2 linked regions of the Salmonirosea aquatica genome follow. The protein of the gene in region 2 interacts with the protein of the main gene of each other region in a pairwise test. Links are inferred from orthologs where the notes say so. Each region holds a gene or a part of one and is shown on either strand. Other genes may lie near its edges. The genes, in order: GBK04_RS16420 and ctaD.

Region 1 (11,932 bases), 1.8 Mb from region 2 along the record:
TCCTCTTTGGTGCGGTACTTCTGCGGATCCGACATGGAGTGCCCCCGGTAGCGGTAGGTACGGAATTCAAGGTAGGTAGGTCCTTCGCCCTTGCGTGCACGCTCGGCGGCACGGCTCACGGCTTCATGGATGGCCTCCACATTCATGCCGTCTACGGGCTCCGAAGGAATGTCGTAGGCTTCGCCCAAAGTATAGAGTTCGGTCACGTTGGAGCTGCGGCCTACGGAGGTACCCATGGCGTAGCCATTGTTTTCAACCACAAAAATCACGGGCAGTTTCCAGGTCATGGCCATGTTCAAGGCTTCGTGAAAAGCACCCTGCCGTACGGCTCCATCACCAAAAAAGCAGATGCACACGTTGCTGGTCTCGTTGTATTTTTCGGCAAAGGCGATGCCCGCTCCGAGCGGAATCTGAGCGCCCACGATCCCGTGGCCGCCCATGAAGTTACGCTCCTTATCAAAGATGTGCATCGAGCCGCCCTTGCCCTTGGTGGTGCCGGTTTCTTTGCCGTACAGTTCCGCCATGATGGCGTTCGGGCTGGTACCTAGCGCCAGCGGCATGCCGTGGTCGCGGTAAGCGGTGATGTACTTATCGTCGGGAGTGAGTGCCGTAGCCGTGCCCGATGAGCAAGCTTCCTGGCCAATGTAAAGGTGGCAGAACCCCCGGATTTTCTGCTGGCCGTACAGCTGCCCGGCCTTTTCCTCAAAGCGGCGCTGCAGTAACATGTTTTCGTACCAGAACATATATTGTTCCTTGGGGTACTGCAACTTTGGGGCAGACTCTTTCTTAGCAGTTTCCTTCTTAGCGGGTTCTTTCTTCTCTTTTACGGTAGCCATACGGGTATAGATCTGAGATATAAATTATGAGATATGGGATAAAGTGCCGGAGCTATTGATAACTTTCACTTAGGAACTTTACATCTTTGTATTTGTTGGATTAGAACCCCGGTTCGGGCGTTTATTCCTCCGAACGAACTGCGAAATTAAGCATAAACTCCCTAACAAAGAAGTGCATGTGGCTCGAAAAACTCCACCTTACGAATTTTAAAAGCTATGAGGAAGGGAGTTTTACGTTTGGCGAACGCGTGAATTGTCTGGTGGGCGAGAACGGTAGCGGAAAAACCAACCTGCTGGATGCCCTCTATTTTCTGGCCCTGACCAAGAGTGCCTTCCACAATCAGGATGCCCTGAGCATTCGGCACGATGCCGATTTCTTCGTGCTTGATGGGGTCTTCCACCAGCAGAACGAACGCATCCAGATCACCTGCAGCCTACAGCGCGGGCAACGCAAGGTACTTATGTCGGACAAGAAACCTTACGAGCGGTTGAGCGACCACATCGGACGTTTCCCGGTGGTGCTCATCGCCCCTGACGACACCTACCTGGTACGCGAAGGCAGCGAGGAACGGCGACGCTTTTTCGATGGGGTACTTTCACAACTCGACCCGCACTATCTGGAAGATTTCCTGCAATATAACCGCATTCTCACCCAGCGCAACGGACTTCTGAAGCTCTTCGCCGAGCGCAACTACCTTGATGAAGACCTGCTCGAAACCTATAACGATCCCCTGATTGATCTTGGCATCCGCATCCACGCCCGGCGCTCGGCCTTTATGGATCGGTTCGTGCCCCTCTTTCAGAAGTATTACGCTTTTCTGAGTAATGAGAAAGAAACCGTCGCCGTGATTTACGAAAGCGAAGTGGCCACCGACGATTTTCCCGCCGAATTCCGCAAGCACCGCTCCCGCGACCTGCATGCGCAACGTACCGTGAAGGGTATCCACAAGGACGACTACGTATTTGAAATCGATGGGGTAGTCTTGAAAAAATTTGGCTCGCAAGGCCAGCAGAAGTCGTTTGTGATTGCTCTCAAACTGGCCCAGTACGAACTCCTGGCCGCAGAGAAAGAAACTCAACCCATCCTGCTCCTCGATGATATCTTTGACAAGCTCGACGACAAGCGCATCCAAAAACTCATCGAACTCATCGACGACGGCTCCCTTGGCCAAGTCTTTATCACCGATGCTCGTCCCGAGCGTTCGCGCCGTATTCTGGAAGCAGTAAAAGCCGAGGTACGTTTTTTTGAAATCGGTAATCAGTAGAGGTTTTCTTCATTAAGCACTCATTATCAAACTTTTGCCAAATATTTTAAAACTTAAAAGGTAGTTCACCGATTCCTTATGAGCTCATCTACGAAAAAAATCGTAGTTAATATTTGCATCTACGAATTATTTCGTACACTTTTGTTACGAAGATCTTCGTAGAAACTTATATTCATCAAAATAATTCCCTACCAGGTACCCTAACCCATGATAAAGCCCACCGACTCCGAACTAGAAATCCTGGCCTATCTATGGCAGAATGGCCAGAGTACCGTCCGGCAGGTACACGACCACCTGGCTCAAACCAAAGAGGCGGGCTATACGACCACGCTGAAATTGATGCAAATTATGCACGAGAAGGGGTTGCTAAGCCGCATTGAAGAAGGTCGATCCCACGTGTACACGGCTCAGGTAAACGAAGAAGAAACACAGCAGTCGTTGCTGGGCCGTTTCGTCGAAACTACGTTCCGGGGCTCGGCGGCCCGGCTGGTGATGCAGGCCCTGGGCAACCACGAGACCTCCGCTGAAGAACTGGACGAAATCCGTACCCTACTGAACAACCTCGAAAACAACCGTTAGCCATGAAAAATCTCCTTGACCTCATTCCTTCCCCGCAGGTGTCGGCCCTCGGCTGGACTTTGCTGCATTCCGTTTGGCAGGCTGCTTTGTTATGTACGATAGCCGCGCTGGGTTTTTACCTGCTGCGCTCCCACTCGGCCCAGTCCCGCTACACGCTCGGCGTGACGATGCTGGGTACCCAAATTCTGGCGTCCGTGGCTACCTACCTATACTACCTACCTGCTACCATAGAAAAAACGGCAGTTTCGGCGCTGGTACCCTACACAGCAGGGGGTACCCTGGCTGGTCTTAATAGCTCGGTCGCACCTTTGCCTACCTTGCTAAGAATCCAACTGTGGTTGGCTGCGCACTTGAACGAACTGGTCGTCTGCTGGTTCATTGGGGTAGGTATTTTGCTGCTACGCTTTGCGGGCGGATGGTTTTATCTGGAAAGGCTCCGCTTCGTTTCAAGACCCGTCAAAAATGCGGTCTGGCACACACGGTTTGGCGTATTGGTGGCCAAGCTGAATATTGGCCGTTCGGTGGAGCTGCGCGAAACGGCCCGCATCGTTACGCCTATGGTGGTAGGAGTTTTGCAGCCCGTAGTACTGGTTCCGATTGGACTTATGACCGGCCTTTCCGTAAAAGAAGTGGAAGCCGTTCTGGCGCATGAGCTTGCCCACATTCGCCGACACGATTATTTCGTCAATCTGGTGCAATCATTCGTGGAAGTGGTGTATTTTTTTCATCCGGCACTCTGGTGGTTATCCGACCGCATTCGCACCGAGCGCGAGCATTGCTGCGACGACCTGGCGATGGCCGTGTGTGACGACCGCCTGTCGCTAGCCCACGCTCTGGTAAGGGTAGCTGAGTTCCGGCACGAATCTTCCCTCGTGGTAGCTTTTGCGGCCAACAAGCCCCTGTTGCTGCGCCGGGTACGTCGGGTTTTGGGTGTAGCCGAACCTGCTGGGCGGCGGTTGTCGGGGTATTTGCCTATGGCTATTGTGCTGCTTTCCTTATTGGTCGGTGCATCGGTCTATGCTTTTCAGAAGGGTGATATCAAGAAGAAGAAAGAACAAACCGACAAAATCACAAAACATAATGGGGACACTGAAGTGTCTGTCGTCGCTCCTGTGAAAAACGCAACCATAGCGGATACCGTTATTGAAAAAGAGATCGCTGTGATGGTAGAAGAGCCACTTGAAGTTCCTATGGACCTAGAGATTGAGGAGTCGATAGCTATTTACTCGAATGATTCTACCCAGAAAAAGATGGCTGAATTTCACGCCAGGATGCAGGAATATCAGCAACAGATGCAGCCTTATCACAAAGAAATACAGGCTCTGCAACAGCAATTGCAACCTCTGCACCAGCGGATGGCCGAATTGCAGTTGAAAACCGAAAAAGAGCAGTTCGAGGTAGAGCGTTTTCAGCGGGAGCAGGAAAAAATCGAGTGGAAAAAGCAGAACGCGCAGGAAGCCCGGCAGAAGCTGATGGAAAAGCGATCGGCGGTAATGTATCCCAAGAATGGCCAGGCAAAACCGGCCCCCGCCGATATGGAGAAACAACTGGCTGATATCGAGGCGCAAATCAAAGCAAAGGAGCAGGAAATTACCAGCCTGAATGAGCAGATCGCCCAAAGCCGCAAACAGATGAATGAAGCAGAAAAGCCGCTGAATAATCTGAATGCGGAAATGGAGAAACTCAACCAGGAGACGGAGGTATTTGACCAAAAAATGGAGGCGATTAGTGGAAAGATGGAAATAATTGGTCGAAAAATGGAATTGGAAGCCCAAAAAATAAACAGTCTACTCCCGCCACCGCCACCCGTGGAGCGGCCCGCCAAAGTAAAAGGGGTAGGTAAAGTAGCCCCAACGCCTCCACCCGCTGCCCGATCACCCAAAGCCCCCGCAGCCGTGCAGGGAAAAGTAGCGCCTGCTCCGGCGGCGGCACCCGTACCACCGAAGAAAAAGTAGCGCTTTTTCTTTGGTAAAAGTGAAACCGCCACCTACCTCAGAATTTGAAATTCTGAGGTAGGTGGCGGTTTTTATTGTTAAGAACACATGGATTGATGAATCCGATTACTAGGCGGCGCTGTCAGGTGAATGCCCCGCTTTACCCGATGGCTAATCAATTTATGTTGAATAGCAAAAAATACGCTTGCTTTACCACAAAGTCTGGCATTACGTCCTAATCAACCTACCTCTTCACTCCTACCTCAATCGGTACTTATGAAAAAAACCTTTATTTCGATTATTATGGTGGTTAGCACTACCCTGGCTTTTTCCTGCGGTGGCGGTGCTGAAAGCGTCAGCACTGACTCAGATACCCCGACAACGGAAACCCTATCCCCGGCCAGCTCATCGGGCCAGGGCGATTGCATCCTTTCCTACCAGCGCAAGCTGGACGAGCTGCTACCCCTGGAAGTGATCAAAAAGCATTATTCCGAAGAAATGCCCGATGCTAAAATGAAATACGATAAAAGCGCGCCCGAGCGCAAGGCCAATACCGACAAGTACGTCCACTCCTGGAAAAGCGACCGTACCCGTACGATGAAGATGGGAAATTCGACGATGGAGATTCCGCTTCAGAACGAAATAGGCGTGATGTGGGTAGGTAGTGATTTGTTTATGATCAATAAAAAAGCCACACCCCTCGAGAATTTCAAGGCATTTTACCGAAACCCCACCCAAGAGGAACTGGATCAGGCTTTCAAAGTAGCCGAAGCGCGGTTAAAAAACGACCCTAACTATTCGAAAGAACAGGCCGAGGCAGCCGCAGACATGGCCAAGGGCATGAGCACCACGGACAAGTTTGAAGATGTGCCGGGAATCGGGAACGCCGCATCTTTTAACAAAAAAGACAATTACCTCACGGTGCTGGTCGGCGCGACGACGTTTCAGGTCATCGCTAGTGTGAGCAAAGACAAAGATGTGAATCTGGAGCTGGCCAAGAAACTAGCCAAAGAGGTACTGGCCAAGTGCGAATAAACGAATCCATTCGCACCTGATTTTTATCACTCCACTTCCAGCACTACATCGTCGCTCATGGGGTGGGCCACACAGGTCAGAATGAAGCCCGCTTCAAGCTCTGCTTTGGATAGTGCATCCTCTTCGTCCAGATGCACCTTGCCCGACACGCAGCGTCCCATGCAGGCCGTGCACATCCCCGCCTGGCAGGAGTAAGGTAGGTCGATGTCCAGATCCAGCGCCGCTTCCAGCACAGTCTGGTGGGGCTCTACCCGAAACTTGTACTCGCTGCCTTCGTAGAGTACCGTGACTTCGTAACCTTTGGGCGAATCGTCGCCTGGCGAATCAGCACCGCTTTCTGAGGGTACCTCGGTCACGTCACCGTGGGCTTTGGCAGTGGTGGCGGTAAGGAAACTTTCTTTGTGAACGCGCTCAGCGGGTACGGCCAGAATGTCCAGCGCCCGTTTGGCCTCTTCCATCATGTCGTCGGGGCCACAGAGGTAGTAATCGGTCCTGGCGGGAGGTGGCTTGGGTAGCCCTTCCATTATTTTCAGAATCTGGGATTTATTCAAACGCCCGCTTTCGCCCGCCCACGCCGCGGAAGGCTGACTCAGGGTATAAACCAACCGGAACCGTTCACCGTATTTGGCTTTCAGAGTATCCAGCTGGTTCTTGAAAATAATACTGTTCTCATTCCGATTGCCGTAGAGTAGATACACCTCGCTCTCGGGCTCCACCATCAGCACCGACTTCGCAATGGAAATCAGCGGCGTAATGCCGCTTCCAGCCCCAATTAATACAACGCTACGTTTTTGGTCTGCGTCGAGTTCGGGAACGAAGTGCCCCAGCGGCTCCATGACTTCCAGTACGTCACCTTCCTTTACCGTCGAGGTAAGGTACTCCGACGCGAAACCACCCGGGAGCCGCTTTACCGTAACGGCCAGCGATACATCGGTGTAGGGCGAACTCGACATGGAGTAGGAACGGCGGATTTTGGTATCGCCCTGAGGCAGGAGCAGCGTCAGAAATTGTCCCGGCTTGTATTTGATTACTTCGTTGAAAGGGTGCCAAAAATGGATGGTAACGGCATCGGGCGTTTCGTGTATGACCTCTTTTACCTTTAAAAAATAATATTTGCTCATTCTAAAATTTGAACCGACGATCGGCGATTTTGGGCTAACGTACCGGTTGGTACCAATAGGAGATTTGCTTCTGTTTTTACTTCTCTATAACAGAAGCAGAAACCGCAAAGTTTGATTCGTTCTGCGGCGTCTCACTTTATTTCTCACCAAAGACAAGGCCCCGCAGCGAACTCTTGCGGGGCCTTGGCATCAGGAATGGTCTACTGTTTAGGCTCGTATGCTACCGCTATTTTAGGGTAGCTACCGCCTCCTTAATCCGCTGCACGGCTTCGGTCAGAGCTTCATCAGAGGCCGCAGTAGAAATCCGAATGCAATTAGGTGCTCCGAATCCTGACCCGGCTACGGTGGATACGTACGAATTGTTGAGCAACCACAGCGAGAAATCGTCCGAATCCTTGATAAGATTCTTGCCGTCGGATTTTCCGAAATAGTAGCTCACATCCGGAAAGGCATAGAAAGCTCCCTGGGGTACATTGACTTTGAAGCCCGGAATTTCTTTTAAAAGCCCTACCACCAAATCACGGCGACGAGCGTAGGCTTCGGCCATTTCTCTGGTAGGCTCCAGGGTACCATTGAAGGCCGCTACGGCCGCCTTCTGCGCGATGGAATTGGTACCAGACGTTACCTGACCCTGCAATTTCTCCACACCTTCGGCGATCCACTTGGCGGCTCCGATAAAGCCGATCCGCCAGCCGGTCATGGCGAAGCCCTTGGCTACGCCGTTGACGGTAATGACGCGGTCTTTCAGCGCCGGAATAGACCCCATGCTGAAATGGCCTTCGTCCGTAAAATTGATATATTCATAAATCTCGTCAGCCAGCACGTAAATATTTTCATGTTTCTCGATGACCGCCGCCAAAGCCCGCAGTTCGGCCTCCGAGTACACCGACCCCGTCGGGTTGTTGGGCGAGGCGTACATTACGATCTTGGTGCGGGGCGTGATGGCCGCCTCGAGTTGTTCGGGAGTCACCTTGAAGTCATTCTCGAAGGTACCATCCACGATCACCGATTTGCCTTCGGCCAGTTTTACCATTTCCGAGTAGCTTACCCAGTACGGTGCAAAAATCAGTACCTCGTCGCCGGGATTGACCAGTACCTGAATGACATTGGCCAGGGAATGCTTGGCGCCCGTAGATACCACGATATTCTCGGGTTTCCAGTCTATGTTGTTGTCGCGTTTCAGTTTGTCGGCAATGGCTTTGCGCAGGTCGGGGTACCCTGCCACCGGCGAGTAGCCGTGGAAACCATCGTCGATGGCTTTCTTGGCAGCCTCACAAATGTGGGCGGGAGTCTTGAAATCGGGTTCACCAACGCTCAGGCTGATGACTTTGTGGCCTTCGGCGGCCAATTCACGGGCTTTCTTGGTCATCGCCAGGGTCGAAGATTCTTCGAGGGCATTGATGCGGTCGGCCAACAACTGGGTTTGCTCTGCTACTGCGGACATTGCAATAAAAAATTAAGTTAATTGAAACGGTATCAACAAATTGCCCGCAAAGGTAAGATTTTGATATGAGTTATGAGATATGAATTATAAGATTTTTGAGTTCAAGGTACCCCTATGTGTACCGTAATTACTTGGCTGGGGTTACCGGATCTCTTCAATAACAGACTGCCCTTGCGAACAATCACCGGACGTCCAGCGCCAGGTTTCGTGCAGTCGAATCCGCCCATCGGACAATATTTCGGGCTTCGACTGGCAGGTACCCGTCATCAGTTCACCCTGCTCGTTAACCTGATGGTAGCGCATATCGATGTTCCCCGCTTCGTCGACCAGTCCGATCAGGTGGCCTTTTTTTATTTTTCCGCCAGCATATTCAGAAGTAAGCAGGGTGCCTTCCTGCTGGTACAGGAAAATCGTTTCCGCCGAAGTTTCGCCGTTTTCAGTATTCTGGACCGGGCGGAAGCGTTTGTTGTGGTAGTTAATCATGGTCAGAAGGAATAGTGCGACCCCATAGGGTTGGCTTGTACACTATAAGGAAATTTGATAGTCGTTTGGATACATTGAATAGATTGAGAATTAACGCACTGATCCGCCGAGGATGTAGCGCATTGGCTGGTTTCCATTAGATTTGACAACTTTTAAAAAGTTGTCAAATCTCAAATCCTATACCTCAAAAGTATGTATGGCTAAAACCGAGCATTATTTCGTCGAATTCGAAGATGAGTGTTTCTACCATATCTATAACCGGACGATCGACAGCGGGAAGCTTTTCGCCCATGAAGGCAACTTTGAGTTTTTTTTGAAAAGATTGGACGGGTATCTGAGTGGCTTTGTTGAGGTATACGCTTTTTGCCTGCTGAGCAACCATTTCCACCTGCTCATCAAGGTATCGTCAGAAGAAGCCTTACGGAAGAATTTGGCTTCTTTCGAAGAAATTAACTCTGGGAAAATTCTTGCCCTGAAAAAGGGAGAACCATCCCAAAAGACGGTTCACGAAATTGTCAGTCACCAGTTCAAGAAATTCTTCCAGTCGTACGCGATGGCCTACAATAAGCAGCAGGACCGGGTCGGAACCTTATTTCAAACTCCTTTCAAGCGGGTAAAAATTGACAATGACCTATACCTTACCAGTATCATAAAGTACATTCATACCAATCCCCGGAAACATGGCGTCGAAGCGGATTTCAGAACGTACCGATGGAGTTCATATTCAAGAATACTGTTGGAAAAGCCGACTAAACTGCGAAAAGAGGAAGTCCTGGAATGGTTCGGGGGAAGAAAACCGTTCGTCAATGCTCATGAAGGAGATTTCGATCTACCCAATGGCTGGGGATTGGAGGAGTGAGAAAAAGATTTGACAACTTTTTTATTAAAGTTGTCAAATCTCAGCAACATATCGCTACGCCAAAGCCGCTTTCAGGTTTTCATCGATGGCATCGAGGAACTCCTCCGTATTCAGGTAGTGGTCCTTCGTCAGGCTGTCGCCGTGTACGATCAGGGCGAGGTCTTTCGTCATCTTGCCGCTTTCCACGGTGTCGATACATACTTTTTCCAGCGTATCGGCGAAGTTGATCAACTCCTGATTGTCGTCCAGCTTGCCCCGGAAGGCCAGACCGCGCGTCCAGGCGAATATCGAGGCAATGGGGTTGGTAGAGGTAGGACGACCTTTCTGATGCTCGCGGTAGTGGCGGGTCACGGTACCGTGGGCCGCTTCGGCTTCCATGGTACCCCCGTCGGGCGTCACCAGTACCGAAGTCATCAGGCCCAGCGAACCGAAGCCCTGCGCTACGGAATCAGACTGTACGTCACCGTCATAATTCTTGCAGGCCCATACAAACTTACCGCTCCATTTCAGCGCGGAGGCTACCATATCGTCGATCAGGCGGTGCTCGTACACGATGCCGGCCTCGGCGAATTTGTCTTTGAATTCAGTATCGAACACTTCCTGGAAAATATCTTTGAAGCGACCGTCGTATTTTTTCAGAATCGTATTCTTGGTCGACAGGTACACCGGCCAGCCTTTCTGCAAGCCCATGTTCATACAAGCCCGCGCAAAACCTTTGATGGAGTCGTCGAGGTTGTACATGCCCATGGCCACGCCACCGCCGGGGAAGTTGAACACGTCGAATTCCTGCACGGTACCATCCTCGCCTTCAAATTTCATGGTGAGTTTTCCCTTGCCGGGTACCACAAAATCGGTAGCCCGGTACTGATCGCCGAACGCATGACGACCCACGATGATCGGGTCGGTCCAGGTCGTGACCAGGCGGGGTACGTTGCTCATCACGATCGGCTCGCGGAACACGGTACCATCCAGAATGTTCCGGATCGTGCCGTTGGGCGAGCGCCACATCTGCTTCAGGCCAAATTCTTCCACGCGGGCTTCGTCGGGGGTAATCGTGGCGCATTTGATACCTACCCCGTACTCTTTAATGGCGTTGGCGGCGTCGATGGTCACCTGATCATTGGTTTCGTCGCGGTACTCGATACCGAGGTCATAATATTTTATATCGACATCCAGATAGGGAAGAATCAGTTTGTCCTTGATGAATTTCCAGATAATGCGGGTCATTTCATCACCGTCGAGTTCGACGACCGGATTGGCAACTTTAATTTTGCTCATGCTCGTAGATTTTGATTTAGGGGTAAAAGCTAACTACTATTCGTAAAAAACACCGCGCAAAAGTACAAAAGTCAGTTGACAATGGACAGTTGGCGGTTGACAGTTTTGTATTTTTCTGTCAACCAAGTAGTTATTTTCAGGAATTGTCGGTTTCCAATTTGCTTTTCAAAATTAAACTCGCAATTTCATTGGCTCGAATCTTAACCTAAAACTTTTACAGTTAACACTTCGCATGAAAAAAACACTACTCCCGCTGCTGTGGGCAATGTTGGCTCTGACCACTCCGCTCGCGACCGCCCAGTCCAAACGCAACGCCTCCAAAACTCCCGCCGATCCTGCTGAAAAATTGAAGCAGGAAGTGGCCCTGAGCGTAGAACAGAACGCTAAGCTCGGCCAGGAAATCAACGACATGCTATTCAGCTTTTCCGAACTAGGCTTTCAGGAAGAAGAGTCAGCGAAGTACCTGACCACACTTTTGGAAAAAGAAGGTTTCACGATTCAGCGCGGCATCGCCAGTATGCCCACCGCATGGATCGCCACCTGGGGTAGCGGCAAGCCGGTGATCGCCCTGGGCTCCGACGTGGACTGTATTCCCAAAGCCAGCCAGAAACCCGGTGTGGCCTACCACGATCCGCTGGTGGAAGGTGCACCCGGTCACGGTGAAGGGCATAATTCGGGCCAGGCACTAAACATCATTTCGGCCCTGGCCGTCAAGAAAATCATGGAGCGCGACAAAATTCCCGGTACCCTGATGCTGTGGCCCGGTGTGGCCGAGGAATTGGTAGGTGCCAAAGCCTACTTCGTGCGCGATGGCTACTTCAAAGACGTGGATGCCTGTATCTTCACGCACGTCAGCAACAACCTGAGCGTCAGCTACGGCGATGCGGGCAACAACGGCCTGATATCGGTCAAATTCATGTTTGAGGGGCAAGCCGCCCATGCCGCTGGCGCACCCTGGCGCGGCAAGAGTGCGCTGGATGCCGTGGAGCTGATGAATGTAGGCTGGAACTTCCGCCGCGAGCACCTTGAACTGACGCAACGCTCACACTATGTCATTCCCGATGGCGGCGACCAGCCCAATGTGGTACCCTCCAAAGC
Region 2 (11,887 bases):
AGCCGCTGTGGAAGTGCTGGAACGGGCGGGCTATACCGTCGAGATTCCGACGAGGCCGCTTTGCTGCGGGCGTCCGCTCTACGATTTCGGAATGCTGGATTCGGCCAAACGACTCTGGGAGCAAACCATCGAACATCTCAAGCCTTACCTACAGGATGGGGTACCTATCGTGGGTTTGGAGCCAAGCTGCGTGGCGGCTTTTCGCGATGAACTGATTAATCTTTTTCCCCATAATGAAGAAGCCAAACGGTTGGCGCACAGTACGTTCATGCTGAGTGAATACCTGGTGCGGCAACAGTACGTACCGCCGCAGCTCAAGCGCAAAGCCGTCGTCCATGGCCATTGTCAGCACAAGGCGATCATGCACATGGATGCTGAGCTGGCGATCCTGAAGAAAATGGGCGTGGAATACGAGCTGCTGGATTCGGGCTGCTGCGGCATGGCGGGATCGTACGGCTTTTCGGCCGACAAGTACGACATCTCGATCCGGGCCGGGGAACGGATATTACTTCCCAAGGTACGCGAAGCCGACGCGGATACTCTGGTGATCTCCAACGGATTTAGCTGCCGGGAACAAATCGAGCAGCAGACAGAGCGCGGCGGTATGCACCTGGCGCAGGTCATTCAGATGGCTCTGCACGAAGGCCCGGCGGGCGCTGCGGGCGATTTTCCGGAAAAGATAAACTATAACAAAAGAGTATCGGCTCCCGGCCCGAAGGTACCCCTGCTCGCGTTGGTGGGTGTCGGCATTCTGGCGGGCGTGACGACCTATTTTTTACATAAAAACCATAATACATGAAATCGCAACTCATCAATGACAACGGCGAGAAGACCTACGCCCTAGTTCTGGACGATGGCGACGAGGCCATCGCCAGCATTACGAAATTTGCCAAAGAGAAAAACCTGAACGCCAGCCAGTTTACGGCCGTTGGCGCATTCAGTCGCGTGGTGACCGGATTTTTTGACTTTTCGATCAAGGACTATCGGAAAAATAAAATCGATGAACAGGTGGAGGTACTGGCACTGACGGGCGACATAGCCACGCACGAAGGTACCCCCAAAGTTCACGCGCACGTTGTGGTAGGTAAGTCCGACGGTACGGCCCACGGGGGGCATCTGCTCGAAGGGTACGCGCATCCGACACTGGAAATAATCCTGACCGAATCGCCTGCGCATTTGCGCCGCAAAATGGACGAAAACATTGGGATCGCCCTGATCGAATTGTAAGAAAGATAATTAAACGCGCTTTGGCGGAAGTTTAGTGTTAATTTGGGTTTCATCGGTGTCTTAAACTTCTGTCCTATGTCAAGTTCTACAATTGCTTCCGGTGCACCGGGGATTCCGGCGCGATGGACATCCAGTGCCAAGTCGGGGGTAGGTACGTCGATCAACGCGGCTTCCGAAGTGAGCTTTACCCTAAGCCACGGCATTGTCAACGAGGTGTATTTTCCCCGCGAGGACTCGGCCTGTATCCGTGACATGGGACTGATTGTCACGGATGGAGAAAACTTTTTCTCCGAAGAAAAACGCCACGCTATCCACGATGTTGAAACCGTAGAAGACGGGGTGCCTGCTTATATTTTAACCAATACCTGCCGCGAAGGTAACTACCGCATTACCAAGGACATCGTAACCGACCCGCTGCGTGATACGCTGGTGCAGCGCGTCAGGTTTGAGGTGTTGAAGGGGAAAAAGGAAGCATACAGCCTGTATGTGCTGTTGGCTCCGCATTTGGGTAATCGGGGCGGCGACAACAATGCCTGGCTGGGCGACTACAAGGGGGTACCTATGCTCTACGCCCAGCGCGACAATCTTTGTGTAGCCCTGGCCTGCTCGGAACCGTGGAAAAAACGGTCGGTGGGTTATGTTGGCAAGTCGGACGGTTGGCGGGATTTGCACCGACATAAACAAATGACCTGGGAATACGAACGGGCTGATGAGGGCAATGTGGCGATGACAGCCGAAATCGACTTAACCCACGCCAACCCGGATTGTGTGCTGGCTCTGGGTTTCGGACGAAACGATACCGAGGCAGGTCACCGGGCCTGGGCGAGTATTACCGATGGTTTTGAGGAAATTCAAAAAAGGTACGTCAAAGAATGGCACGATTGGCAGGAATCACTGATTTCTTTGAATTCTCCCAAAGAACGGGTAGGGGAGTTGTACCGGATCAGCGCCGCTGTACTGCGGATGCACGAATCCAAACGATTCCCAGGCGCCATGATTGCGAGTTTGTCCATCCCCTGGGGTTTCTCCAAAGGTGACGATGACATCGGCGGCTATCACCTGGTGTGGCCGCGCGACTTGGTGGAGTCATCGGGCGGGTTGCTCGCCCTGGGTGCCGATTTAACGGCTTCCCGGGTGCTGAAATATCTGTTGATCACGCAAGAACACGACGGCCATTGGTCGCAGAATATGTGGCTGGAAGGCATCCCCTATTGGAAGGGTATTCAATTGGACCAGGTAGCCCTGCCCATTCTGCTGATCGAGCTGTGCCGTTGCCACAAGGCGCTCCCCGCCCAGGTAGCCCACCACTACTGGAAAATGGTGCGGAAAGCGGTGGCGTTTCTGGTACAGAACGGCCCCGACACCCAGCAGGACCGCTGGGAGGAGGAAGCCGGCTGGACTCCCTTTACGCTGGCCACGGAAGTAGCTGCCCTGGTGGCGGCCGCTGAGTTTGCAGAAGAATATGGAGAAAAAGCGATGGCAGAGTACTGCCGACAGACCGCCGATGCCTGGAACGACCGCATTGAGGATTGGACGTACGTGACAGGTACCCCCTTGCCGAACAGGTAGGGGTAGAGGGGTACTACATCCGGATCAATCCCAGTGGGGTACCTACCTGCGATTTGAAGGGTCAGTTTCTAAAAATCAATAATTTACCTGACGATAAAGCCGAGGTGTTAGTCACTGAGCTGGTGTCGGTGGATGCCCTGGCGTTGGTGCGCTTCGGTTTGCGCGCAGCCGATGATCCCCGTATTTTGAACACCATCAAGGTCATCGATGCCGTACTGAAGGTAGATACGCCCACGGGTCCCTGCTGGTACCGCTACAACCATGATGGCTACGGCGAGCATGAGGATGGCAGTCCGTTCGATGGGACAGGAATCGGGCGTGCCTGGCCTTTGCTGACTGGCGAACGGGCTCACTACGAAATTGCCGCCGGAAACCTGAAAGGAGCCCGAAAGCTGCTCGAAACCATGGAGTCGTTTGCCAACCACGGCCTGTTTCCCGAGCAGATCTGGGATGCCGACGACCTACCCGAGCGGGAGCTTTTCTTTGGAAAATTCTCCGGCTCGGCCATGCCGCTGGTGTGGGCCCATGCGGAGTATATCAAGCTTTGTTGCTCCATCAAGGAGAAGAAAGTATTTGATCTACCCCAACCGGTGTACGCCCGCTACGTCGAAAATAAACAGGAATCTGCTCAGGTGGCCTGGCGCTTCACTCAGCCAATTACAACGCTACCGGTGGGCAGGGGGCTGCGGATTGAAACCCGGGCCGCTGCGATGATCCATTGGACAGCGGACAACTGGGAAACCTCGAAAAAAATCAGCACGCGTGATACTGGTCTGGGGATATACTTTGCCGATCTGCCGGTTCGGAAAAAGAAATCAGGGCGGATTGAATTTACGTTCTACTGGGAAGAAGCCGAATGTTGGGAAGGAAAGGATTTTACGGTTGAAATCGTGTAAGGAGGGTACCCTATGCTAGCCATACTATCAGATACGCTTTTTTTGCCTACCGCCTCCGCGGATAGTGAAGCTATGCGGGAGTTGTTTGTCTATTTTCTGTGGGCGGCGGGGGGGTGCTATTTCTGGTGATAGGTTTGGTGGTCTTTTACTCCTTACGCTACCGCCGAAAAGCAGGCGAAACGGATGAACCCCAGCAATTCCATACACACAGTGGATTGGAGATTGGCATATTGGCGGCCACAACGGGCGTAATGGGGATTTTCTTTTTCCTGACCATAACTACCATGCTGGCCGTCAACGATAACCCCGCGCCCGACCGGCCGCCCGACCTGGTCATCATCGGCCATCAGTGGTGGTGGGAGGCGCGCTATCCAAATTCGGGCGTGGTAACGGCCAACGAAATCCATATCCCCTCGGGAAAGCGGCTGCTGGTGGAAGTACGCTCGGCCGATGTGATTCACGACTGGTGGGTACCCGAACTGGGCCGCAAAATGGACATGATTCCCGGGACCGCCAACCATCTTTGGATGGAAGCCCGACATCCCGGTACCTTCCTGGGTACCTGCAGTGAATTTTGTGGTACCCAACACGCCTGGATGCGGATTCAGGTTATTGCGCAGGCGCCCGATGCTTTTGCCGCCTGGGAACGGGCCCAGTTGCAGAAGCCCACCGCTGTGAACGGAGCTGTGGCGGCGGCCGGAGAAACCCTCTTCCAGCAGAAAACCTGCGCCAACTGCCACGCAATTGCCGGAACAAAAGCGAACGCGCGCATCGGGCCCGATCTGACCCACCTGGGTAGCCGGAATACTTTGCTGACCGGAATGTTGGAAAATACCCCGGAAAACCTGACCCGCTGGCTCGATAATCCGCAACAGATAAAATCCGGCGCGCACATGCCGAATTTTATTTTTACCAAAGCGGAGGTAGAAGCTTTGGTTGAGTACCTGGAGCATTTGGATTGAGAGGTACCGGATGGATTGAAAACAAGGGTGTCCGAAAAAGCAACTCTATGGAAAAAGTCATCGTCCCAGAACCCCATGTACCTTTGCCCTCCGGCAAAACCGACCGGTCGCTGTTGCAATGGATGGCCTCGGTTGATCATAAGCAGCTGGGTATCATGTACCTGCTCACGGCTTTGCTGTTTTTTATTGCCGGCGGAATCGAAATCCTGCTGATTCGGATTCAGTTGATTACGCCCGACAATACTTTTCTGGGACCGGATTTGTACAATCAGCTATTCACGATGCACGGTACCACGATGATTTTTCTGGTACTGATGCCAACGCTGATCGGATTGGGCGTATACCTGGTACCGCTGATGATTGGCGCCAACGAGATGGCATTTCCCCGTCTGAACGCATTCAGCCTGTGGATGACCCTGCTCGGGGGACTCATCCTCTATTTCAGTTTTCTGGATGGCGGCGGCGCGCCGGCGGCAGGCTGGTTTAGCTACGCGCCGCTGAGCAGCAGCCATTATTCGTCTACCAAGGGTGTGGATTACTACTGCATTGGCCTCATTCTGACGGGAATCGGCTCAGTAACCGCCGCGCTGAACTTGGTAGTTACGATCCTGACATTGCGTATTCCCGGTATGGATTTTCGCCGGTTGCCCGTTTTTGTATGGATGATGTTCATCACCGCGTTCCTGATTCTGGCCGCCTTCCCGGTCCTGAATGCCGGCCTGGTCATGCTCCTGATCGACCGTCAGCTCAACGCCCATTTTTTCTCACCGGCTTCGGGCGGATCGGCTATCTTGTGGCAGCATTTGTTCTGGGCGTTCGGCCATCCCGAAGTCTACATTTTGGCCCTGCCGCCGTTTGGTATCATCTCCGAGGTCATTCCGGTGTTTTCCCGACAGCCCATATTCGGTTACCGGTTTCTGATCGGCTCGGGAATCGCCATTGCTTTGCTAGCCTTTGGTGTTTGGATGCACCACATGTTCGCGGTGGGGTTGGGAAATCCGATCAACGGGTTTTTTGCCGCTGGAAGTATGCTCATCGGTATTCCCACGGGTATCAAAGTTTTCAACTGGATTCTGACCATGCGCGGCGGTTCCATCCGGTTCACGACTGCCATGTTGTTTGCGGCTTCGTTTATCGTGGAGTTCACCATTGGTGGACTGAGTGGCATTTCGTTTGCGCTGGTACCGCTCGATTGGCAACTGACCGATACTTACTATGTAGTGGCCCACATCCATTATGTATTTTTGGGAGGTACCTTGTACGCAGTGTTCGCCGGTTTGTTTTACTGGTTTCCCAAAATTACCGGCCGCAAACTTTCCGAACGATTGGGCCGGATTTTCTTCTGGCTGTTCTTTTTGGGTTTCAACCTCACGTTTATGCTCCAGCACGTGCTGGGGATTCTGGGTATGCCCCGGCGGGTGTACACCTACCCCGATTTGCCCTACTTCGGCCTGTTGAACCTGCTTTCGACGGTAGGTGCTTTCCTGATGGCGGCGTCCATTGGCCTGTTCTTTTGGAATATCCTAACCAGCCTCCGCAAGGGTGAACGTGCCGGTGACGACCCCTGGAACGCCTGGACGCTGGAATGGGCCAGTTCCTCGCCACCGGCGTTGAAAAATTTCGATAAGGTACCCCCGGTACGCAGCCTGCGCCCGTTGTGGGATTTGAAACATCCCGAAAATCCGGACTGGAAGAACGAAAAATCGAAACAAACCCGTAATGAAAAATAAGCACCCAAATCCGCTCGGGGCCGACCGTGCCGACCGATTGGCCGTCGCTTCGCAACAGTACGTACCCATCCGGCGCGAACTGCCCGAACGCGCGCGGCGGCAGTATGAGCTATTGATAAAATTTTTCGTGGCGTCGGAATCGTTTTTCTTTATGGCCCTCATCATCTCTTACCTATACTACCGAGGGGTGAACCAGATGATTGATATGACGGACCAGGTTCTCAACGCCCAATCTACCGGGATGTTCACCGCGTTGCTGGTTCTGAGCAGTGGTACCCTTTGGTGGGGCCGCCACCACCTAGAAAGGCAGAAGCCTGTACGGCTGGCCTGGGGACTGGCCGCGACCATCGCCCTCGGCGCGGTGTTCCTGTACGGACAGGGCCTTGAATACGCCCATTTGCTGCGGGAAAATGTCACGGTGGATCGTAATATTTTTGGCTCGGCTTTTTTTACCCTCACCGGATTCCATGCCCTGCACGTTTTCGTAGGATTGATTCTTTTATCGATCGTCTTGATTTTGACCCTATTGGGGGACTTTACGGGTCCGCGTTCGGCCGCCGTCGCCGCCACCGAATTGTACTGGCATTTTGTGGATGTGGTCTGGCTGATTGTTTTTACTGTGGTGTACCTTATTTAATGACGACCGCGGGGCGGCTGGCGTCCCAGTGAAAGATGTTGCACGATGAATACTGAACAATTACTAACCGAAACCTGGGATTTCTCGCCCGGCCTGCTCCTGAGCATTGTGTCGATGGGGGCACTTTACGGGTATAGGATAAATTTCAGATTCACCCGCCAGAGCGTCTGGTTTTTGGCGGGACTGGCGCTGCTGCTGCTTACGCTGGCCTCGCCGCTGCATTTTTTGGGTGAAGGGTACCTGTTCAGTGCCCACATGGCGCAGCACATGCTGCTGTTGCTGGTCGTGCCGCCACTGTTGCTGGCCGGGATTCCAGCGGAGATTTTTGGAAAAAACTTTAAAGCAAAGTTTAAAATTCCTCCCGCCCTATGCTGGGTGTTGGGCGTGGCAATCATGTGGTTCTGGCATATTCCAACCATTTTCAATGCCACCATGCCGACCAATTCGGGAATTCCGATCTGTGGGATCGATGCCGGGCCGTTCGCGGGCTTGCTGCACGGAGCGCAAACCGGTACCCTGCTTGTGGCTGGTTTGTTTTTCTGTTGGCCGATCCTCTCGCCCCTCCCTTCGCACCGGCTACCCGATCTGAAGGGCATTGCCTACCTTTTCTTGGCTTGCATCGGCTGTTCGCTGTTGGGGCTGGGCATTACCTTTTCTTCTCATCAGCTATACAGTGCCTATGGTTCACCCATCGACCCGACAGGCGCGATGCATCTGGTACGCCAAACGTGGGGGATTACGCCCGCCGCCGACCAGCAAATCGGGGGCCTGCTGATGTGGGTTCCTGGCTGCTTTATCTACGTTTCGGCGGCCTTGTTTTTGCTGGGGCGGTGGTTTGGAGAGGAAAATTACAAAATCGGGCTGAGTGATTGAGCGAATACATAGAAAGAACACTATTCACTCAATCACTCAGCCCCTCATTTAAAATCAATACGATGGCAAATCAACAGCATCCATGGCTACCCGCCGAACCAAAGGAACTTCCCAAACCTACTTACTGGCCGTTTTTTCTAGCTTTGGGTGTCGTATTGATGCTGTGGGGCATTCCTACGACCTTATACATTTCCGCCCTCGGCGGCCTGATTTTCGTATTGGCCTTAGTCAGATGGATTAACCTACTTCGTCATGAGTGAACTGAAATCGCAAGTCCGACCCGAAAAGCGGCGTGCTTTCCTGACCAAACTGAGTCTCGGGCTAGGGGGCCTGGCCGCTGCGGCTGCCTCCGTTCCGGTCATTGCCGCACTGCTCAATCCCTGGCTTAGGGAAAAAAAACGCGTGTGGCGATCTGTGGGCAGGGTAGACGAATTCGAACGAGAGGGCGGTTTTAAGCTGGTAAAATACAAAGATGCCGCGCCTGATCCCTGGGCGGGATCGACCGGAAACTCCGCCGCCTGGCTCCGCCGCGATTCCGATACGGAATTCACCGCTTTTTCTATCAACTGCACCCACTTAGGCTGTCCCGTTCGCTGGGTACCTTCGTCTGAGCTGTTCATGTGCCCCTGTCACGGCGGGGTATTTTATAAAGACGGTTCAGTCGCCACCGGACCTCCGCCCAAAAGCATGGTAAAGTACCCCGTGCGGGTCAGGAATGGACAGGTGGAGATCGAAACCACCGCCATTCCGGTCACGACCAGCGTGCGGGTATAAAAAAACGCAAAAGGTACCTAGCGCAGCGCTACGGTCTTGTTGCCAGGTGTGAATTTCTCGGGTACCTTGTTTTTAATGGGGTCAATACTCATCAGGTAGGTGTAAATGGCGCCCAGGTCTTTTTCGGTCATGCCCGCATACATCATCCACGGCATGATGGTCTGCATCTCGCCGGGACCCACTTTTTGGGGCACATAGCTGCTGTCGGCGTACGCCTTGAAACGCGCCACAAAGGCTTCTTTGGTCCAGGTACCTATCCCGGTTTCTTTGTCAGGCGTAATATTGGGTGTGTGGAGGGTACCCATAGGCAGGGCAAATTCCCTTCCACCGGAGAATTTTTTCTCCGCCACAATCTGCCCCCGCTCGGCGGGGGTATGGCATTCCACGCAGCCGGCCATTGTAACGACGTACTTGCCTGTGGCCAGTTCGTCGTTGGGGTCGGGCAGGGGAGGGGTTCGGCTTTCTGGGGAATGGTATTCAGGATGAAGTTGAAAGGAAAGTCCGGCTTGGAAGCCTCGGGCTGGAACTCGATGGGTTTGAGGGTACGCAGGTAGGCCACTACACTTTTGGCGTCCTCCTCGTTCATATTCCGGTAGTAAGGGTAAGGCATGACGGGAAAGAACGCGTGACCGTCGCGGCTTACACCCGTAGTGATGGCGCGGTAAATTTCGCCGTCTGTCCAGTCACCAATGCCCGAGGGCGTAATGTTCTTGGAAGTGAACGATCCCGGGAAGCCCATCTGCTGATTGAACAATTCGCCACCTTTGCCTAGGGTACCTGGCACCAAAGGAGCCGAATACAACGTGTAATCGCGGGTACTGTGGCAATCCATGCACACAGCCACATGGTTGGCGATGTACTCGCCCCGGGCCACGCGGACCGGCGTGGGTTCAATGACCATATCCTGTGCTTCTCCTACATTGGGTAAGGCCAGAGAGACATACGCCAGGACACCGGCAACGGCAATAACGAGAACACCGACCAGAATGCCAATGATTTTTACTGTTTTTTTCATAGTGGTTTGAAGGAATAGAGATGAGGGTTTTTGCAAAAAAACAAAACTAAAAAATTTTCATCATACAAAATTCCTGAATATTGCAGCTAGGGGTGAACATATTCTTTGAGCCGGCCTATTTTTCGGAAAATCCAAGGGAGTGACGGGCTCCCAAGGGGGGAATTTTAACAAAAAATATAGTTCGCCACGTATTTACTCGTATACATTTAGAATTCACTTATGCTCGACAATACCCGCGTCTGGTTGCAGGGCCGCTACTACAAAATCCTGAACAGCATTGCCTTTTATCCCGCCTTCATTGGCGTGACGTTCCTGGTACTTTCCTACCTGGTAATCCTTTTTGACTTTTCGGAAGCGGGCAAGCACATTAAGTCGCAACTACCGCCCTACATATCGCTCAAAGATGCCTCTACAGCCCGCAGCATCATTTCAGCCATTGTTTCAGGTGTAATATCGCTGACCGTATTCAGCTTCTCGATGGTGATGATCGTCCTGAATCAGGCTGCTTCTCAACTTAGCAACCGGGTACTCAATCGGCTGATCGGTAACCGATTCCAGCAGATCGTACTGGGGATTTATATAGGTACCATCGTTTTTGCGCTGTTCCTGCTTACCGCCATCCGCGACATCGATTCGGGAATTTACATTCCTGCCCTAAGTACCTACCTGCTGATACTTCTGACCATTTTCGATATTTTTCTCTTCATTTATTTTTTGCACTACATCACGCAGTCTGTCAAGTACGAGGTGATCATCAATCGCATCTATGAGGACACGAAAAACGTAATGGAGAGCGCCTGTGTGTTGCCCCAGCAGCCGACCGAGCCGATCGCCTTGAAGGGTAGCCACTATGTGTTGGCCAATTCATCCGGGATTTACGAAGGTTTTGACACCGAATCGCTCGTCAAGCTGGCCGATGAGCACGATTGCCTGTTTTTTGCCCTTCACACGCCGGGTACCTTTGTATTACAGGGCCTTCCACTTTTGCAGGTGAGCAAGCCCATCGGGCCGGATGCCCAGCAGGAGGCCGCGCGGGCGGTGCGGCTGAACACCAGCGAATCGGTAGAAGAGAATTTCTTCTACGGCATGCGGCAGTTGTCCGAGATCGGCATGAAAGCCCTGAGCCCCGGTATCAACGACCCCGGCACGGCCATTATCGCCACACGGGCGCTGTTTCAATTGCTCGCCTTCCGGATCAGCCACTTTCCCGAGAATGTGGTCAGGAACCGGGCTCAGCAGGTTCGAATCCTGATTAAAGAACTGACTTTTGACGATATGTTTGCTCATACCGTACTACCCGTCTGGGATTACGGAAAAGACGATCGCCTGGTCCAGCACGAAATGTTCCATTTGCTAACGCAGCTGCTGAGGATTTCCCCTTTACACTCCCTTATGGGTCGGCTACTACAGGAAGTGAATCAGAAAAGGCAGCAGCAGTTCCTTACGGTCTACAAGAACTGATCGCCTGGCTTCTGCTGTACTTACCGTATGGGCAGGCCTAGGTTCTAAGGCAAGCCGGGGCATTGGAATTCCCTGGCGTCATCAGTATATCACCGGATTTTTGGGTTTTTAGAAGAATGGTACCCCTGAATTTCCACTCGGGTTCGATGGATGGAGGTTTCTTCAGTTCCAACTCTAAATTTTCTCCCAAACAGCACTCATTTCCATGGAATGCATCCCCAAACTTCTGATAGGTAGTATGCTACTCGTACTGGTTACCCAGTCGGATGGCCAGGCGCAGGTCAAAAAAGCCCACGAGGTATCATTTACGAAAACCTCCCTCACCCGCGATTTTATTGCCGAAGGTGCAGCAGTGGGCGATGTGAATAAAGATGGTAAAAAGGATGTCTTGGCGGGGGCATTCTGGTTTGAAGCACCCAACTGGACGCCGCACGAGCTAGCCGAACCGAAAGAATTTAAGAAGATGGAAGGATACAGCGATTCATTCCTGGATTTCGCCATGGATGTCAACCAGGATGGCTGGGTGGATTTGGTCCGGATCGACTGGCCCGGCAAGGCTGCTGCCTGGCACGAGAATCCGAAAAACAAGCCTGGCCATTGGACCATGCACCCGATCCATGAGCATTTGGGCAACGAATCGCCCATGCTGGTGGATATCGACGGCGATGGTCGGCTCGACATCCTGGGAAACGATCCTACCGCAAAGCAGGTCATCTGGCTTAGGGCACCCAAGAAAAAGGGCG

The links.
Region 1: the proteins of ctaD (region 2) and GBK04_RS16420 interact in binary tests that used the Escherichia coli proteins (3 or more experiments, as listed by UniProt). The link is inferred for Salmonirosea aquatica from one-to-one orthologs.

Annotation. Positions count from the first base shown.
Region 1 is NZ_WHLY01000002.1:3,699,512-3,711,443, reverse strand. The notes cover bases 6,106-8,996. They hold GBK04_RS16420 (pyridoxal phosphate-dependent aminotransferase), read right to left. Parts: upstream 8,215-8,996; coding sequence 6,997-8,214; downstream 6,106-6,996. Other genes in these bases: GBK04_RS16410 (transposase), read left to right, coding at 8,894-8,996; GBK04_RS16415 (avidin-fold protein), read right to left, coding at 8,356-8,697; GBK04_RS16425 (2Fe-2S iron-sulfur cluster-binding protein), read right to left, coding at 6,106-6,770. Also shown: pdhA (pyruvate dehydrogenase (acetyl-transferring) E1 component subunit alpha), read right to left, coding at 1-836; DNA replication/repair protein RecF, read left to right, coding at 1,013-2,101; GBK04_RS16440 (BlaI/MecI/CopY family transcriptional regulator), read left to right, coding at 2,312-2,680; GBK04_RS16435 (M56 family metallopeptidase), read left to right, coding at 2,683-4,635; GBK04_RS16430 (hypothetical protein), read left to right, coding at 4,891-5,649; more of GBK04_RS16425, read right to left, coding at 5,676-6,105; more of GBK04_RS16410, read left to right, coding at 8,997-9,556; GBK04_RS16405 (NADP-dependent isocitrate dehydrogenase), read right to left, coding at 9,611-10,834; GBK04_RS16400 (amidohydrolase), read left to right, coding at 11,067-11,932. UniProt on the Escherichia coli protein: Shows aminotransferase activity with methionine and histidine as substrates, and to a lesser extent also with phenylalanine.
Region 2 is NZ_WHLY01000002.1:5,500,221-5,512,107, forward strand. What follows is about bases 4,197-7,042. They hold ctaD (cytochrome c oxidase subunit I), read left to right. Parts: upstream 4,197-4,701; coding sequence 4,702-6,384; downstream 6,385-7,042. Other genes in these bases: coxB (cytochrome c oxidase subunit II), read left to right, coding at 4,197-4,654; GBK04_RS23670 (cytochrome c oxidase subunit 3), read left to right, coding at 6,374-7,021. Outside these bases: GBK04_RS23645 (FAD-binding and (Fe-S)-binding domain-containing protein), read left to right, coding at 1-799; GBK04_RS23650 (PPC domain-containing DNA-binding protein), read left to right, coding at 796-1,227; GBK04_RS31015 (glycoside hydrolase family 15 protein), read left to right, coding at 1,303-2,796; GBK04_RS31020 (glycoside hydrolase family 15 protein), read left to right, coding at 2,757-3,692; more of coxB, read left to right, coding at 3,806-4,196; GBK04_RS23675 (cytochrome c oxidase assembly protein), read left to right, coding at 7,067-7,894; GBK04_RS23680 (hypothetical protein), read left to right, coding at 7,957-8,154; GBK04_RS23685 (QcrA and Rieske domain-containing protein), read left to right, coding at 8,147-8,668; GBK04_RS31025 (c-type cytochrome), read right to left, coding at 8,686-9,066; GBK04_RS23695 (DUF2254 domain-containing protein), read left to right, coding at 9,903-11,144; GBK04_RS23700 (FG-GAP repeat domain-containing protein), read left to right, coding at 11,383-11,887. UniProt on the Escherichia coli protein: Cytochrome bo(3) ubiquinol oxidase is the terminal enzyme in the aerobic respiratory chain of E.coli that predominates when cells are grown at high aeration.